One region of the Halobacillus sp. A1-3 genome, then DNA from elsewhere that is predicted to be linked to it. Evidence: predicted binding sites of a transcription regulator. Region 1 holds the regulator's gene; each other region holds the start of a gene.

Region 1 (6,272 bases):
GTCATGGGTAAATACATAGTTCACTGGCAAATTCATAAGTGCTGAAAGACGAAGTGCTGGACGCAGATAGTCGCTGAATACAAAGAACGTTCCTGCATAAGCTTTCAGACCTCCGTGAAGCGCCATACCGTTCATTGCGGCAGCCATGGCAAATTCACGAACACCAAACCAAATGTTACGTCCTGCGTAGTTCTCACGAGAGAAGTCTTCTTCTTCTTTGACAGCTGTCTTGTTGGAACCAGCAAGGTCAGCACTTCCTCCAAAGAAATTCGGGATTTCTTTAGAAAGCGCATTGATAACTTCTCCAGAAGCTGCACGGGTAGCTGGGCTGTCTTCACCAGTTGTAAAGGTAGGAAGCTGTTTTTCCCATCCTTCTGGAAGCTCATTGTTGATCGCTGTTTCAAATTCAGAAGCAAGTTCAGGATAAGCTTCTTTATACTGCTTCAGCATGTCATTCCAAGCTTGCTCTTGCTGTTCTCCATTTTGCTGAACTTTTTCTTTAAAATCAGCGTAAACTTCCTCAGGAACGTGGAATGGTTCATGCTCCCACTTATAGTATTCTTTCGTCTTCGTAACTTCGTCTTCACCTAATGGTGCCCCGTGAGAAGCAGATTTACCAGATTTAGTAGGCGCACCGTAACCGATAACGGTTTTCACTTCAATCATTGTCGGTTGATCTGTATTTTGCTTTGCTTTTTCAATCGCATTAGTAATTTCATTGGTATCGGTTCCATCTTCTACACGAATCACTTGCCAGCCGTAAGCCTCATAGCGTTTCTCAACACTCTCACTGAAGGAACGGTCAAGGTCTCCATCCAGGGAGATATCGTTAGAATCGTAAAGGACGATTAATTTTCCTAGTCCTAAGTGACCTGCAAGGGAAGCTGATTCTTGAGAGACACCTTCCATTAAGTCACCGTCACCGCAAATAGCATACGTGTAATGGTCAACTAGATTGTAATCGTCACGGTTGTATTTTGCACCAAGGTGAGCCTCTGCCATAGCCATACCTGTAGCCATAGCCAACCCTTGTCCAAGTGGGCCTGTAGTCGCCTCTACCCCATCAGTGTGGCCATATTCAGGGTGTCCTGGCGTATTTGAACCCCATTGGCGGAAGGATTTTAGATCATCGATTGTCACGTTGTATCCAGACAGGTGTAAAAGGCTGTATAGAAGCATTGAACCGTGTCCAGCTGACAGAACAAAACGATCACGGTTGAACCACTCGGAATTATTTGGGTTGTGGTTCATGAATTTCGTCCAAAGTGTGTAAGCCATTGGGGCTGCCCCCATCGGCATACCCGGGTGTCCAGAACTCGCTTTTTCTACTGCATCAATAGCTAAAGTACGAATTGTATTAATAGAAGTTTGTTCAAGGCTGTTTGCCATAATCTTCATTCCCCTTTCTCAGGTATATGTACCATGTATTATCCTATAATGAAAATTGATTTGAAACAAGCAATCGCACAACTTTTTCAATAATTCCTTTTAATTCTTGCCTAATTTTCCCTTAATCGGATTTCTTAAACAAAAAATCCGCACTTTTTTAAGTACGGATCTTTTGTTTAATTTTTTTTCTCGTTCTGCTGCATTTGTTTCAGCTTGTTAGGGGTTACATCATTTCCTAAAGGATCAATGACTTTAACACCCTTCAACTGATTTTTGAATGATTTACGAGCATTCTTCAAATATTCCTGACGAAGCTTTTGCTGCTCATCTTTCTCAGCTTTCGTAAGCTCTTCTTTTTTTGATTTATTAGCTAGTTCATTTATACGATTGATTTTATCTTTCGATAGCATAGTTAATACCCCGCTTTCTTAATGTGGGTTAATGTCGTTAAGACAAGAAAAAGACAAGAGGCTATTCACCCTTGTCTACATTATCGTAACTTGATTGACTTTGTTTTTCAAGTGATACGTATTCCTGATACCTGCGGTGAACGGTGGCTTTCGATACATCGTAGCCCACTCCTCTTAGAGTTGACGCAATGTCTTTGAAAGTCAACTTGTTACGGCGTAAGCGAATGACTTCCTCAATAGGAAATTCAATCCTCTCTCTCCCCGAGGCCATGTCTTTATTTGAGAGATTCTCAGCTGGGTTGTATCCATCTTCCACAGCTTTCTTCATTCCTCTTCGGATTTTCATATTATGTATTTTCCTTTGATATTCTTCAACAATACCTACAATTTGGAGAACCATCGAATCTGACTCTGAAATTTCCAATTCACCTTCATGAGACAACGAATAAATCCGAACGTTAAGTTTATTTAATTGATGGAATAAAGCAATCTTCGTATTCCCTCTTCCAAGCCTTGTTTCGTCCTGAATGAGAAGGGCATCAGCGCTACGATTGGAAAAGTATTCAAGCAAGCGGAAAATACCTTCCCGTTCGATCTCATAGCCGCTTGCCTGTTCCTCTATACAATCTACAATTTCCATTTCATGATGCTCGGCCATACGCATCAATTCAGCTCTTTGTCTCTTCAAAGAAGATACCTGAGCTTCCTTTTCTGTACTTACTCGACAATATAGAACGACTCTCATAATGTCTGGTCTCCCTCTTCTAAAGTTACTTTAACAAGGATATTACAAACTATCCTGTCGTGACCATAGAAAAGTATAAAAACGCTAAACTCGCTACGAATAATACTAGATACGTGAGATCAAGCTTTGATAGTTTGTTAAACATTTAAAACCCTCCATTTTTTGAGAACCTACGTTCTTAAGAACTTATGTTCGCGTTTGGTTAATTTTAATTATATACGAACACAGGTTCTTGTCAACCGTTTTTTCGAACGCTTGTTTGTATTTTAAATATAGGCATGGTACAATGTGGTTACTATAATCCTATGTACGAGGTGGCAATCTATGAGCAAACTTTCGAAGCGGCAGCAAGAAATACTAGATTTTATTAAAGAACAAGTACTATTGAAAGGTTATCCTCCCTCTGTTCGGGAAATTGGTCAGTCTGTGGGTCTAGCATCCAGCTCTACAGTCCATGGACATCTATCAAGACTAGAGAAAAAAGGATACATCCGCAGGGACCCTACGAAGCCTCGCGCGATTGAAGTGATAGAATTGGAAGAAGATCATAGTATTCCTCGTAGTGAGGCTGCCTATGCTCCGGTTATTGGTAAGGTTACGGCAGGTACGCCGATTACGGCTGTTGAAAACATAGAGGAGTATGTTCCTCTGCCGGATACGCTGGCTGGATCCGATGACAATACTTTTGTCTTGATCGTTCAAGGAGAAAGTATGATTGAGGCCGGTATTCTTGATGGTGATATGGTGGTTGTGAGACAGCAGCAGACAGCCCAGAATGGTGATATTGTCGTTGCTATGACAGAGGATGAAGAAGCTACTGTAAAGCGGTTCTTTAAAGAAAAAAATCACATTCGTCTACAGCCTGAAAATGCCACCATGGATCCGATTATTCTTAATGATGTTTCTATTCTTGGCAAAGTGGTTGGTTTATACCGTACTGTACATTAAAAATGAGACGAGCCGCTGCTCGTCTCGTTTTATTAATATGGGCTTTATTATACCAAACAAAAAAAGAGACTCTCCTAAGAGAGTCTCTTTTTTACACTTAACGTCTTATTTTTGAACGTTAGCTGCTTGTGGTCCACGGTTACCTTCAACGATTTCAAAAGTAACAGTTTCGTTTTCTTCTAAAGTTTTAAATCCTTCGCCTTGAATAGCAGAGAAGTGTACGAATACATCGTCTTGACCTTCTACTTCGATAAATCCAAATCCTTTTTCTGCATTAAACCATTTAACATTACCTTGTAACATGTTGTTACCTCCTGCGTGGAACTTTTTCCACATTGTATTACTATTATTGCTCTGCATATTCATTCAAGACGAAAGTGACTTAAAAGTTACTTTTGCTTTCATTCGTAAACGAACAAGAATAATTAACTCTAACTATATCACATACACCAGAAGAGTCAATAGTTGGAAAGCAATCAGGCAAAAATAATTTATTTATTTGCGTTTAAGTGATAAGTTAAAGACTTGGCTCACCCTAATACTTGAATAAAGTGAACGAATAAGTCATGCTCCTACGCCTCTGGTATTGGTTATCGGAAAAGCAGAGAGAATATTTTCTGTGTGGAACGCTCGCACCTCCTTCCGATTGAAGCAATAGGCAAGAATGTAAATCTCACGAATAGCAATGACTCGGATCATCCATTGAGTAAGCTTCCCCTGGCTGGATAGATAAATAATATCAATTTTTTCATTTTCTTCTTTCGAACGGACCATTAAATTACCCATTGGTATCACCCCTCCCATAAAACGAACACTTGTTCTTATATTTATTATATGGAGTGGATGTCTTTTTGTACACTAGAAATATGTAGTAATTTTCGCAAATGAAAAACCCTCGATCCTTAAAATCGAGGGTTTTCCTATCCATTAATACGTTTGTAAGTATTGTTCGCGTTCCCAAGGATGGACTTGCGTACGGAACATATCCCATTCAATTTCTTTCGCTTCAATAAAATGCTCGAATAGGTGCTCACCGAGGGCTTCAACCATAATCGGATCCTTCTGCAATTCTACAAGGGCATCGTAAAGTGTTGCTGGAAGGTCTTTAACACCGTGAGCTTCACGCTCTTTTTTATCCATCACATAGATGTTGCGGTCAACAGGAGCAGGGGCATCGAGTTTATTTTCCACACCATCAAGTCCTGCAGCTAATAGCACAGCCATCGCCATATATGGGTTCGCTGCCGGGTCAACACTTCGCACCTCAATACGCGTGCTCAGACCACGAGAAGTCGGTACACGTACAAGTGGACTACGGTTTTGGCCGGACCAAGCAACATAACAAGGGGCTTCATACCCGGGAACGAGACGCTTAAATGAGTTCACTGTAGGGTTCGTTACTGCTGTGAAGTTCGTCGCATGTTTAATAATTCCAGCTGTGAACTGATACGCTACATCTGAAAGCTGTTCCTTGCCACTTTCATCGAAGAAAGCATTTCCGCCTTCATTGAATAATGACATGTTTGCGTGCATTCCGGATCCATTCACACCAAATAGAGGCTTAGGCATAAAGGTTGCATGCAATCCATGCTGACGTGCGATTGTCTTAACAACTAATTTAAATGTTTGAATATCATCACAGTGCTTCACAGCATCGGAGTATTTAAAGTCAATCTCATGCTGTCCTGGAGCTACTTCGTGGTGAGAAGCTTCAATTTCAAAACCCATTTCTTCTAGTTCAAGAACGATATCACGGCGACAATTTTCACCTAGATCTGTAGGAGCAAGGTCGAAGTACCCGCCTTTATCATTCAATTCCATTGTAGGGTCGCCTGCTTCATCTAGCTTAAACAAGAAAAATTCTGGTTCTGTTCCGATGTTAAAGGCGGAAAATCCAAGTTTCTCCATTTTTTTGATGTTGCGCTTCAGATTATAACGCGGACAGCCTTCAAATGGAGTCTTGTCTGGGTTGTAAATGTCACAGATGAATCGGGCCACTTTCCCTTTTTCCGATGTCCAAGGGAAAACGACAAATGTATCTAAGTCTGGCACAAGATACATATCAGATTCTTCAATTCGCACGAATCCTTCTATGGACGATCCATCGAACATCATCATTCCTTCTAGTGCTTTATCTAACTGGCTTAGTGGGATTTCCACGTTTTTAATTGTGCCGAGCATATCCGTAAATTGCAGTCGGATAAACCGGACGTTTTCTTCATCAATTTTTTTGTAGATTTCTTCTTTAGTCAAACCCATTCAATATTCCCCTCTCAACATAATTTAATGGAAGAACCTAGATAATTCTCCCTGCCGAATACCTAATTTCCCTTGTCGTCCCGCGGTGAATAGTTCTTGTTGGAGCATACGGCGAAGTTCTTTTTCAGAAAGTTCATTATGAACTTCATGAACCTGTTCTTCATCGTACGCTTCGTTCTTCGGCTGCTCGTTAAGCTTAAGAACCTTCTTAATACCCGCCATATTCACTCCCTGGTCAATGAGGTCTTTAATTTCTAATAATCGATCGACATCATTAAACGAGAATATACGGCGGTTGCCTTCTGATCGCGCAGGAAAAATCAGCTCGTGCTGTTCATAATATCGTATCTGGCGAGCAGTAAGATCCGTTAAAGATTGAACAATCCCCATCGGGAACAACGGCATAGAACGACGAATTTCATCACTCATCGATGTGCCTCCTCCCCATAAGAATGATACTTTAATTATACGTGAGACAGGGGATATGTCAACATATGTGAGAAATGTTCACATAATAAAAT
Region 2 (6,272 bases), on a different contig from region 1:
AAAGTATTGCTTGCCTCGAGTATAAAATGTAGTACCGGTTATTTTCTTTATATCGTTCGGTTGTAACAAGTACGTCTGCATAACTGGCATCCTTACTATCAGTATTTTCTCTATTATAACAGGTTTGAAAAGGTGAAGATTTCCTATAAATGTCTCCTCAGGTCATCCAGATTCTGCCACCTCAGGTCATCCAGATAATGGATGACCTGAGGTGGCAGAAATTCCTTTTACGATTGATTTTACGCTATGGTTATGCTAACTTTCAAAGTATGAGTTTGAAAATTCGAGGAAGCCGCTCGCTCGAGAGGGAGCGGTTTTTTTATGGAGTGAAGAGTCCAATGTGATATCCGTATATCCCCGAACCTTTTCATAAACGATTTTAAAATGATGGAGGATATAACGATGGAAATACAGGAAGAAATGAAAAAGCGCAGAACGTTTGCCATTATTTCGCACCCGGACGCCGGGAAAACAACGATGACAGAGAAAATGCTTTTGTTCGGAAACCTGATTCGTTCAGCAGGAACTGTAAAAGGAAAGAAGTCTGGTAAGTTTGCAACTTCAGACTGGATGGAAATTGAGAAGCAGCGTGGAATTTCTGTGACATCCAGTGTGATGAACTTTCCTTATAAGGGTTACCAGGTAAACATTTTAGATACACCCGGTCACGAAGATTTCAGTGAAGACACGTACCGTACGCTTACGGCCGTAGACAGCGTAGTCATGATCATCGATGCTACAAAAGGGATTGAAGCTCAAACATTGAAATTGTTCAAAGTTTGTAAAATGCGCGGGATTCCGATTTTTACTTTTATCAATAAAATGGACCGTGAAAGCCGCGATCCGTTTGAATTGATGGAGGAAATCGAAGAAACGCTTAATATTGAAACGTACCCGATGACTTGGCCGGCTGGAATGGGGAAACGATTCCTTGGCGTATTTGACCGCAACAATGAAAAGTTTGTTCACTTCTCAGGAAATGAAGAAGAAACGTACATTCCCTATGATCAGCTTGATGACTATCCAGAGCTGACCGAAAACGCCACCTTCCAGGAAGCTCAAGAAGAGATGGAGCTTTTAGTGGAAGCGGGTGACAATTTCTCAATGGATAAGGTGATGAAAGGCGACCAGACACCAGTCTTCTTCGGCAGTGCCCTTGCTCCATTCGGAGTCGAGACCTTCTTTAATACGTTTATTGATATGGCACCGGAGCCTGCACCTAGAAAATCAACTGAAGGAGTCGTATCTCCAGATCACGAAGAGTTTTCAGGGTTTATTTTCAAAATTCAGGCGAATATGAACCCGCAGCACCGTGACCGTATTGCTTTCGTCCGGATCTGCTCTGGTAAGTTTGAGCGCGGGATGAACGTAACCCTTTCAAGAACAGGGAAAACATTCAAACTTGCTCAATCACAGCAATTTGTTGCTTCTTCAAGAGGTACAGTAGAAGAAGGATATGCTGGGGATATTATCGGAATCTATGATCCTAACGTGTACCGCATTGGAGACACGATTGTGACAGGAAAATCCAACTTTGAATATGATGAGCTTCCTCAGTTCCCGCCAGAGCTTTTCAAAAAAGTAACCGCTAAGAACGTGATGAAGTCGAAGCAATTTAAAAAAGGTTTGGAACAGCTTGTCCAAGAAGGAGCAATTCAACTGTTTAAACGCTATCGATTTGAAGATTATATCATCGGAGCTGTCGGAGAACTTCAATATGAAGTATTCGAATATAGGATGAAGAATGAGTATAACGTTGAAGTAGAACTGACTTCGATTGGGGAACGGATTCCTCGCTGGTTGCGGCAGGATCAGGTGGATGAATCCTTGTTTGATGAGCGAAATATGCTAGTGCAAGATAGAGAAGGCAATCCACTTGTCCTATTTAAAAATGATTTCTCACTTCGTTGGTTCATCGACAAAAACCCAGATATTGAACTTACCGATTTGTTTGAAGTCAACCAGTATAACCAGACATTTGAATAAGTAAAAGAGAAACCACTACACCTTCATGTAGTGGTTTCTCTTTTAGGGTTTAAAGCGGTACTTAATATCCGATTGAATCCCGAAAATTTCCAAAAGAATTGCAAACCGAATGTTTGTTCGTTTCATGTTAGAATGGTAATATATTGTGGTAAACTAATCTTGAATGAGATAGGAACGGAGGGTTTCGTCGTGGAGAATAAATTTGAATTGGTTTCACAGTTCTCACCTCAAGGTGATCAGCCGAAAGCGATCAAGGAATTGGTTGAAGGAATTAAACGTGGTGAGCGGCATCAGACGCTTCTAGGTGCAACAGGAACGGGAAAAACGTTTACGATGTCCAATGTGATCCAGCAAGTCAATAAACCTACTCTAATTATCGCCCACAATAAAACATTAGCTGGACAGCTATATAGTGAGTTTAAGGAGTTTTTTCCGAACAATGCCGTTGAGTATTTTGTCAGTTACTATGACTATTATCAGCCTGAGGCTTATGTACCATCATCGGATACATTTATAGAAAAAGATGCAAGCATTAATGATGAAATCGATAAACTGCGCCACTCGGCTACTTCATCGTTGTTCGAACGGAATGATGTCATCATTGTAGCCAGTGTGTCCTGCATCTATGGTTTAGGTTCTCCCGACGAATACCGCAGTCAAGTTTTATCCATACGAGTTGGAATGGAAAAGGACCGGGACGAGCTTTTAAGGAATTTGGTAGACATCCAGTACGCACGAAATGATATCGATTTTCAGCGCGGTACGTTCCGTGTCCGTGGGGATTCGGTTGAAATTATTCCAGCATCCCGCGAAGAACATGCGATACGTGTGGAGTTCTTTGGAGATGAAATTGACCGAATTCGGGAGATTGATGTCCTGACAGGTGAAATTGTCGGAGACAGAGAACATGTTGCAATATTCCCTGCTTCTCACTTCGTAACTAGAGAAGAGAAGTTGAAAAAAGCAATCAAGAATATCGAAAAAGAATTAGAAGTTCGCGTAAAAGAACTTAAAGATCAGGATAAACTTTTGGAAGCTCAGAGGATAGAACAAAGAACGAACTATGACTTAGAAATGATGAGGGAAATGGGGTTCTGTTCCGGTATTGAGAACTATTCACGCCATTTGACATTCCGGGAAGAAGGGGCAACGCCCTATACACTGCTGGATTATTTCCCCGATGATTTCTTGGTCATGGTGGATGAATCGCATGTTACACTTCCTCAAGTAAGAGGGATGTACAATGGAGACCGAGCGAGAAAACAAGTGCTCGTTGACCACGGGTTTCGTCTGCCATCAGCGATGGATAACCGTCCTCTCCAATTTCCGGAGTTCGAATCAAAAGTTAATCAAGCGGCCTACGTATCTGCTACCCCTGGGCCTTATGAATTAGAGCATACACCGAAAATGACTGAACAAATCATTCGACCAACTGGCTTGTTGGATCCAGAAATTGAAGTTCGACCCATCCATGGCCAAATTGACGACCTTGTCGGAGAAATCAATAAGCGAAAAGATAGAAGTGAGCGCGTATTAGTCACGACGTTGACTAAGAAGATGTCCGAGGATTTAACGGATTACTTAAAAGAACTCGGAATCAAAGTCGCTTATCTACACTCAGAAATTAAAACACTGGAGAGAATTGAAATTATACGGGATCTCCGTGTTGGAAAATATGATGTACTTGTCGGGATTAACTTGTTAAGAGAAGGTCTTGATATACCAGAAGTGTCGTTAGTTACTATTTTGGATGCTGATAAAGAAGGATTCTTACGTTCTGACCGTTCCCTAATACAAACCATTGGACGAGCTGCACGTAATGAAAATGGAAAAGTCATCATGTATGCAGATAAAATTACAAAATCGATGCAGTTTGCGATCGACGAAACATACCGTCGCCGCGAAAAGCAAATTGCTTATAACGAAGAGCATGGCATTACTCCTAAGACCATCAGGAAGGAAGTACGGGACGTCATTAAGGCCACAGCTGTTGCTGAGGAAGAGGGAGATTATGAGACAACTAAGAGACCTTCAGAGATGACGAAGAAAGAACGCCTGGAAATGATCGACAATCTAGAAACAGAAATGAAACAAGCGGCTCGAGATCTCGATTTCGAACGAGCGGCAGAACTGCGAGATGTTTTATTGGAATTAAAAGCGGAGGGATGAGTGTACAATGGCCAGTAAGTATATCAGTATCAAAGGTGCCCGAGCACACAACTTAAAAAATATCGATATCGATATTCCTAAAAATAAACTGGTGGTCATGACAGGCTTGTCCGGCTCAGGAAAATCTTCTCTAGCATTTGACACGATTTACGCGGAAGGGCAGCGGCGCTATGTCGAATCATTGAGTGCCTATGCCCGTCAGTTCCTGGGTCAAATGGATAAGCCTGATGTCGATTCAATCGAAGGGTTATCACCCGCCATTTCTATTGACCAAAAAACGACGAGCCGTAACCCCAGGTCTACCGTAGGAACAGTAACAGAAATTTACGATTACTTGCGCTTACTGTTTGCCCGTATCGGACGGCCGACCTGTCCAAAGCATGGAGTTGAAATCAGCTCTCAGACGGTCCAGCAAATGGTCGACAGAGTTATGGAATATCCAGAGCGCACAAAACTTCAAATTCTTGCCCCTGTCATTTCAGGTCGAAAGGGAGAGCATGTGAAGGTTTTTGAGCAGCTTCAAAAAGAAGGATATATCCGTCTACGTGTCGATGGAGAGATGCGTGAAATTTCCGAGGAAATAAACCTTGATAAAAATAAAAAGCACTCGATAGAAGTTGTTGTTGACCGTATCGTTGTAAAAGACGGTGTGGAAGGACGTCTATCTGATTCCATTGAAACAGCATTGAATCTTGGAGGCGGCCATACGATCGTTGATGTCATCAATGATGAAGAACTGATGTTCAGTGAGCACCATGCCTGTCCGATATGTGGGTTTTCCGTTAGCGAATTAGAACCCCGTATGTTCTCATTCAACAGTCCATACGGAGCGTGCAGCCGCTGTGATGGATTAGGGACTCAGCTGGAAGTGGATCTTGACCTTGTTATTCCCGATTGGACACTTTCGTTAAAAGAACATGCAATTGCTCCGTGGGAACCGACAAGCTCTCAATATTACCCACAGCTGCTGAAAAGTGTTGCTGATCATTACGGCATCGATATGAACAAGCCTGTCAAAGATCTGCCAAAAGAGCAGATGGACAAAATACTTTATGGAAGTGGAAATGATAAAGTCTATTTCCGTTATGAAAATGACTTTGGAAAAGTAAGAGAAAACGAAATTTACTTTGAAGGGGTCATTCCAAATATATCTCGTCGTTACAGAGAGACGAGTTCTGATTATATTCGTGAACAAATGGAAAAATATATGGCTCAGAAGCCCTGTCCAAAATGTAAGGGAAACCGTTTGAATGAAGAGGCATTAGCGGTTCTTATTAACGGTAAACACATTGGTCACACAACGGATTATTCCGTTACAGAAGCCAAAGATTTCTTTGAAAGTCTTGAATTAACGGAAAAAGAAGAAACCATTGCCCGAATGATCTTAAAGGAAATTTGCGAACGCTTGAGCTTCTTAGCAAACGTTGGTCTGGAGTATTTAACTTTATCCCGCTCGGCAGGAACTCTGTCAGGTGGTGAAGCCCAGCGTATTCGATTGGCGACGCAGATTGGTTCTGCATTAACGGGCGTGCTTTATGTTCTCGATGAGCCATCCATTGGGCTCCATCAGCGTGATAATGATCGTTTGATCAATACATTGAAGCGGATGAGAGACTTAGACAATACTCTCATCGTTGTCGAGCACGATGAAGACACCATGCTTGCCGCCGACTATTTGATCGATATTGGGCCAGGAGCTGGAGCTCATGGTGGGGATATCGTCACGCAAGGAACTCCTAAACAAGTCATGAAAAGTGGGAAGTCCTTAACTGGACAGTATCTATCTGGGAAAAAATTCATTCCGCTTCCAGCTGAGCGTCGGAAGCCTGACGGACGCTTCCTTGAGATTAAGAAAGCGGAAGAAAATAACCTGAAGAAAGTGAATGCTAAAATTCCACTTGGACTGCTTACAGCCGTTACCGGTGTATCAGGATCCGGCAAGAGTACGCTTATTAACGAAATCTTATACAAATCCTTATCAATGAAGCTTCATAAAGGTAAACAAAAACCAGGAAAACATGAAACCATTGAAGGGATCAACCAGCTGGACAAAGTGATTGATATCGACCAGTCTCCGATAGGACGTACACCACGATCCAACCCGGCAACTTACACAG
Region 3 (6,272 bases), on a different contig from region 1:
TTTCTTGAAGTACTCTCCAAGCTAAACGGGAAAAACTGAACACCTGAGCACGAATCGACCCTTCCACTCCATCCCGCTTCAATAGAGCATATTCCTGTTGAAAAGTCATCTGGTCAGGGACGATATAAACAATCGACTTCCCTCTAGGATCCGCTTTCAGTTCCGACTCTATTTCTTCTAAACAGCGTGTACTTTTTCCTGCTCCGGAACGTCCGAGCAATAAACGCATCCCCATATTCTTCCGCTCCTTTTTATTAAATCATATCTTCTATTTTATCATTTTTCACCTTTATCGTCGGTGCTTACGCTTTTGTAGGATTTGTTATTTTTTTCATAAAAAAAACCGCCCTAAAGACGGTCCCATTTTCCTCAATTGAATTGTAAAGCTACTTGAGAGAACGGCCAGTAACGGACATCCACTTTTCCGACTACCGTCTCGATGTTTACAAAACCAAAGTAACGGCTGTCCAGACTGTCTCTGCGGTTATCTCCCATGACAAACAGCTGTCCCTCGGGAACTTTTTTCTTTCCAGTCACTTCTTCTAATGAAAAATCTTGTGTGAAAGGCAGCCCATCGTTTGGTCGCAATGAATCTAGATAGTGCTCCTCCACCAGCTCCCCATTCACATAGAGCTGATCATTCTTCATTTCTATTTCATCGCCACTAACTCCAATAACTCGTTTCACATAATCTTCTTTTTCATTTGCGTGGAAAACAATAACGTCCTGTCTTCCTATGTCTTTCCAATCGTAGACAACTTTATTGACCATTAGTAAATTGCCGTCATAAAGGGTCGGTTCCATCGATTCACCATCAACGATATAGCTGGCGAACATAAAGGATCGGAATACAAAAGCCAGCAGCAGAGCGAACAAAATGGTTCGTATGGCTTTTTGATATTTTTTTTTCATCGTTTAATCCTCCAGGTCTTGTTCTACCAACATTTTACCCGTCCTAGACTAAACTTAATCACTCGTGTAGGCTTGACGTTTCGCTTTGTTATGGATTCGTCTCTCTATAAATTTACCTAGAATCCAAAACAGAAGGATACATATACCTACTACAATCGCTTTTACCGGGTTTTGGGCAAAAGAGGCTATGCTGCTTCCGACATAAGCTATTGTGAAAATCATAACCGATTTCCCTAATAAAACAGCTAGGATGAACTGTTGCCTGCTTACCTTTGATAGCCCCGATACGACGTTGATGATTGAAGAAGGGGAAAACGGAAAACACATAAGGATAAACAAAGGACCAAATCCATGCTCCTCTACCCAGGTCATGACCCGCTGAACCTGACGGTGTTTTGTGATAAACCGGAAAAACCTTTTGTCACCGAGTCTTCTTATGACTAGAAACACAATAATTGCTCCCACGACTGCCCCAGCCCAGGAATACAGAAAACCTTTAAAAAGTCCGTAGACGACTGAGTTTGCCAGTACAAACGCTACGAGCGGCAAGAGCGGTAAAAAAGCTTCCAGCATCGGAAACAATATTCCGGGCAGCGGCCCGAAACTTTCCAGCTTTTCCAACTGATTGATAATGTATTCAAATAATTGATCGTTTTCAGCCATTCTTTTCCAACGATCGATGGATACGGATAATAAGTACATAAGGCGAGACTGCTCCTTGTCCCACACCGATAACCAGTGTATGCTTTTCCTTTATTTTAAACGAAACCCATGCATCTGCCTACTAATACATTGTTCTAAGAACTATCCTTTCCCATTTTGCCATTTTTAGCCTTTCGCCAAATTCTCTTGCATAATCACCCGTCTAGCGTGGTATAATACAAACAAGAACACACGTTCGTATATGGAGGAGAATAGCATGAGGTACTTAAAACAGAAAGAACTTGATCTTGCTTCCCGCTATTTATTTTTATCCATGGCTATCGCCGTCATCCGTCAGGACAGAAAACATTTTGAACAGGGGAAGTTTAAAATAAAAGAACCGTACATGGAACTGTTGGGAAAAATGGAGTTAGAGGCAAGAGAAGAGCGGAAACATCTCCGCTTACAAATGGATCGCCAGAAGCTGCAGGTGATAGAGTCAGGAAGGAACGACTCGTTTACCTCTTTCTTGTTTCTGGCTCATGGTTATGAAGAGAAGCGGAACTATTTCAATCCGGCCATCAGGAAAAAAGTGGAACTTATTTTGTTCGAGCTTATGAGAAAGTCTCAGCAATCCTCTCGCTCGAAGTCTCCTGAACCTCAGGCTGAGCATTCAAACGATCTTCAAGGATAACTCGGAAATGTGCGGTACGCTGCACTTGGTTGGCAAACATTCCTACAGATACGGGCAGATTCAAGTTAACTCCATTGGAAAATTGTATGGTCGTGGTATGATCAGATTCGCCTTTATAAGAGCGAATGTACTTATGAGCGACCCAGGAGCATTCTTTACGTTTCGGGGAGATGATAGGAAAGAAATAGATACCCATTGCTTCAGAAATGACAATCGGGGGTTTGTGTGTATAACTTGTCACTTGCTTTGTACCTAAAATACGTCCTTCAAGACTGCTGGCAAAGTAACGACATGAATCATCGACGACCTGGCTTGGACATTTAGTAATTTCAAAACGGTTTCCTCGTTCGACCACTTGAGTGATGACTTGTCCACGATCATCGTACTTTGCAATCAAAGCCATCGTTTGGGGATTAATTTCATATTCTTTTTTTTGAGCGTATTCCATCCAATTTCAACATCCCTTCCATTTAATTGGCGGCAGCCCTTCCTTTAGGCAGAACGTGCCGCTTATCTTCTTCAATTTACCAAAAGATGAACAAAAAGTCTAAACTTTTTAAAAATGTGCAATTTTTTCAACTTTGATATACTACAATTAAGCTAATTTATTGCCATTTTGATAATAGTTCTTCCGTATCTTTCCTTTCCTCTCGACCGAAGTCCGGATTCAGAAGCGTAAAAAACTCGAGTTCGGGTTGAATATCTTTCAAGTCGAACACCCCCTGTGAATTTCACTCATGCTTAAAAGGAGGAAAAAACCGTGTGGAAACGTAAGAAAAAACAACAGCATAAAAATAAAGAGCAATCTTTGGAAGTCCGTGATTTATCCATTCATGAGGTGCGCAAAGCCGTGCATGCTTATGCAGACGATAAACCCTCCGAAGTGCCTCTCAGTGTGCTAATCAAAGAGGATTTGACGTTGGATTATGAACTGCTCTCCCCTTACCTTCATGCCGTCCCTGAGAAAAACTACTACATGTCGCGGGAGACTTATGAATTGTTTGAAGAAGAAGACCAGGATTTAGCCCGTGAAATTGACCAAGTCCAAAGGGCCGTTGACCACTACATGAAAGAGACGCAGGAGCTGCCTGTCATTGACAATGATCCTTTTAAGCGGATAAATTATTATAAGCTGGAGAGGCTTGGGTTGTTACCCAATCGTCCAAACCGGGATTATTATATGACAAGAGAAGAATTCATGGTCACCTATCAAAAACCTGATTAATCAGTGGAAAAGTTTAGAAAAAAAGTGCCAATGCTCACGAAGAGCATTGGCCAAAAGAGACGACTGGTTAACTTTTGAGTGAGGGAATTAATTTTGAAAAAGTTCTCCGAGACGAGGAGAAACTTCTCCATACACTCATCAGCAATTTTCATTACTGACCTATTTATGACAACCAGATCATAAATAGGAATGAGATCAATAAGCATCACCGCTTATCTATTTCTATTTTAATATATAGATGTTCGACCTTCACCGAAAAAATTTTGCGGAAGACCGCAAGCGGTTGCGAAATTTCTAGTTTATGACATCATACATCCTTCTTATATAGAGGGTTCCAAAATCCTTCTTTGTTCATCCTCGAGCTTCTTTTGTTCTCCTACAAATTGCTCTCTCAATGAATCTAAGTCCATAATGACGGAACGGGTCTTACTTCTCATTTTTCTGACTTCTTCCTGTGAAGTTTGAATGCGATTTTGTACAAACCAGTCCACAATCAATCCGTCCAAAAAATAGTCAGCAATCGTCATTCCTCCCGAGATTTCTATCCTAAGATCATAATGGTTACCTAAATCATTAATCTCTCTTGCGAACTTCCGCAAATATCTTTGCGCAGAATGAACGGCTGAATTTGCGTCATCTACACGTGAATGCTTTACAGCAGTAGTGAGCATCCCTCCACCAAGCATATCAAGGGCGCCCCAATTTTCAGCGCTGTCAAGGGAAGACGAAGCTTCGCCCAAGGCGATCACCGCTCTTTTCCCCGCAGATAGAGCTTCATCGACTTCTTCAATTTCTGCCAGCACCTCGGAGCGATTTTCTGACAGCTCAAGTAATCGCTGACCATCTGTGTCCCCCTGTTCAACCAAAAATGTTTTCTTTTGTTGAAGCAGACGCTCATATTCCTCGCCTGGGTTACCTAAACGATTCAACTGATCTCTTAAACTTCGGAGTTCCTGTTCCATCTCCTGAACAGAATGATAAGCTTCTCTCCATTTAATCCGCGCCTCCACTACTTCACGTTCTTCCTCTTCAACTCGTTCTACCTTATTGCCAGATAAGGTGGCAAATAAATTAGTGAAGCTAATTCTTTCAAGCTTTTCTAAGTCTTCTTTTTCTTGGTCTAAGGTATGTAAGAATTTCTGCTCCTGTTCTTTTAAGTTTTCCAGCTCTTTTGTTAGCTGAGCACTCTCGCGTTTAAGTCGATCATGGTACAACGTACGCTTTCTTACTTCAGTCAACTGTTCATGGAATCTTTTCATCATTTCAACGCCTCCTTGAATACATGTACGGGCCTTCCCGCTATGACGTTTCATAAAAATAAGCAATTCCATGGAAACGGAATTGCTCAATGACTAACTTATACTTTTTATGACTGTGCCAGCTGCTCGCGTAAATTTTTCCTTAAAATCTTTCCTGTCGTATTTTTAGGCAATTCGCTCATGAATTCCACACGAGATGGAAGTTTATATTTGGCTAAATGCTCACGGCAGTACTCCATCAATTCTGTTTCCGTCAACGTAGGGTTATTAGAGACAACAAAACTGATAACAGATTCGCCAAGCTCTGGGTCCGGGGCGCCGACTACAGCTACTTCCGTTACATCCGGATGATTATAGAGTACTTCCTCCACTTCACGAGGATAAACATTGTATCCACCTACTAGAATCATATCTTTCTTACGATCTACAATATAGAAATACCCTTCCTCATCCTTACGAGCCATGTCTCCCGTGTATAGCCAGCCATCACGGATCGTTACAGCGGTTTCTTCTGGAAGCTTATAATATCCTTTCATCACGTTAGGTCCTTTGACGATCAGTTCACCAACTTCACCGGAAGGTACTTCTTCTCCTAATTCATCGACGACTTTATTTTCAACGTTACTAATATTTGTCCCGATCGATCCTGCTTTTCGAGGACGATCCAGAGGGTTGAAGGCTGTGACCGGCGAAGCTTCTGACAACCCATAGCCTTCTGATATGCGGACATTAAACTGCTCTTCAAAAGAATTTAATAAGGCGACTGGCATTGAGGATCCTCCAGATACGCAAATCCTCATGTTGTTAAACGTGTGGGTTTGCTCTTTTCCGGTTTGAAGTAAATAGTTGTACATGGTTGGAACTCCAGCAAATACAGTAGCTTCATACTTTTCAGCGATGGCAAATACATCTTGAGGAGAGAATTTAGGAACAACCAGAACCGTACCCCCACTCATAAGCGGAGCATTCAAGGCTACAGTCAAACAAAAAACATGGAACATAGGAAGCGTAGCAATGACGCGATCCTCAGAATTAATCCTCAAGTAATCAGCAACATCCACGGCGTTTGAATAGAGGTTGTTGTGGGTCAGCATAGCCCCTTTTGGCTTTCCAGTCGTACCTGAAGTATAAAGAATCACTGCCACTTCTTCTCCATCCAGCGAAGGACGGTTATAAGTTAAACTCCCTTCTTCCACCGCTTCTGTAAACGGTTTCAATTTTAGAGATAAAGAAGAATTGGACAAATCGATCCCTACTCCTGTTTCGGCTACAAAATAGTGATAGACTTCAAGCTGATCGTCCATATGCTCAAATTTCTCAAGCAGGACATCCATCGTGATTACAACTTTAACATCACCATTTTTCAAAATATAGCTCATCTCATCAGCGGTATAAGTAGGATTGATTGGAATGACTGTAAGACCTGCGCGTAAAGCACCATAAAGACCAATCATAAATAGCGGACTGTTTGCACTGACTAACGCTAAATGATCACCTTTACCGTATCCTAATTCTGTGAGTCTAGAAGCAAACTTAGTTA

Evidence for each region. Region 1 encodes LexA, which represses DNA repair genes until DNA is damaged. Its sites were predicted from a motif close to CGAACATATGTTCG; they were not measured.
Region 2: a site for LexA is predicted at 2,093-2,106, ahead of uvrB (excinuclease ABC subunit UvrB). Genes of this name have one in related genera too.
Region 3: a site for LexA is predicted at 1,800-1,813, ahead of ACRYKC_RS05205 (YhjD family protein). Genes of this name have one in related genera too.

Annotation. Positions count from the first base shown of each region.
Region 1 is NZ_JBPCEO010000004.1:176,573-182,844, reverse strand. Features, by position in the region: gene tkt (transketolase) at 1-1,389, opposite strand, end outside; gene ACRYKC_RS08730 (DUF896 domain-containing protein) at 1,566-1,799, opposite strand; gene ACRYKC_RS08725 (YneB family resolvase-like protein) at 1,861-2,544, opposite strand; gene lexA (transcriptional repressor LexA) at 2,869-3,492, shown strand; gene ACRYKC_RS08715 (cold-shock protein) at 3,598-3,795, opposite strand; gene ACRYKC_RS08710 (hypothetical protein) at 4,057-4,278, opposite strand; gene glnA (type I glutamate--ammonia ligase) at 4,420-5,751, opposite strand; gene ACRYKC_RS08700 (MerR family transcriptional regulator) at 5,776-6,180, opposite strand.
Region 2 is NZ_JBPCEO010000005.1:92,309-98,580, forward strand. Features, by position in the region: gene ACRYKC_RS10445 (DEAD/DEAH box helicase) at 1-81, opposite strand, end outside; gene ACRYKC_RS10450 (peptide chain release factor 3) at 403-1,986, shown strand; gene uvrB (excinuclease ABC subunit UvrB) at 2,176-4,155, shown strand; gene uvrA (excinuclease ABC subunit UvrA) at 4,163-6,272, shown strand, end outside.
Region 3 is NZ_JBPCEO010000002.1:464,632-470,903, forward strand. Features, by position in the region: gene addB (helicase-exonuclease AddAB subunit AddB) at 1-235, opposite strand, end outside; gene lepB (signal peptidase I) at 370-912, opposite strand; gene ACRYKC_RS05200 (TVP38/TMEM64 family protein) at 967-1,614, opposite strand; gene ACRYKC_RS05205 (YhjD family protein) at 1,832-2,248, shown strand; gene ACRYKC_RS05210 (competence protein ComK) at 2,169-2,696, opposite strand; gene ACRYKC_RS05215 (DUF3939 domain-containing protein) at 3,009-3,473, shown strand; gene ACRYKC_RS05220 (hypothetical protein) at 3,794-4,735, opposite strand; gene ACRYKC_RS05225 (fatty acid--CoA ligase family protein) at 4,840-6,272, opposite strand, start outside.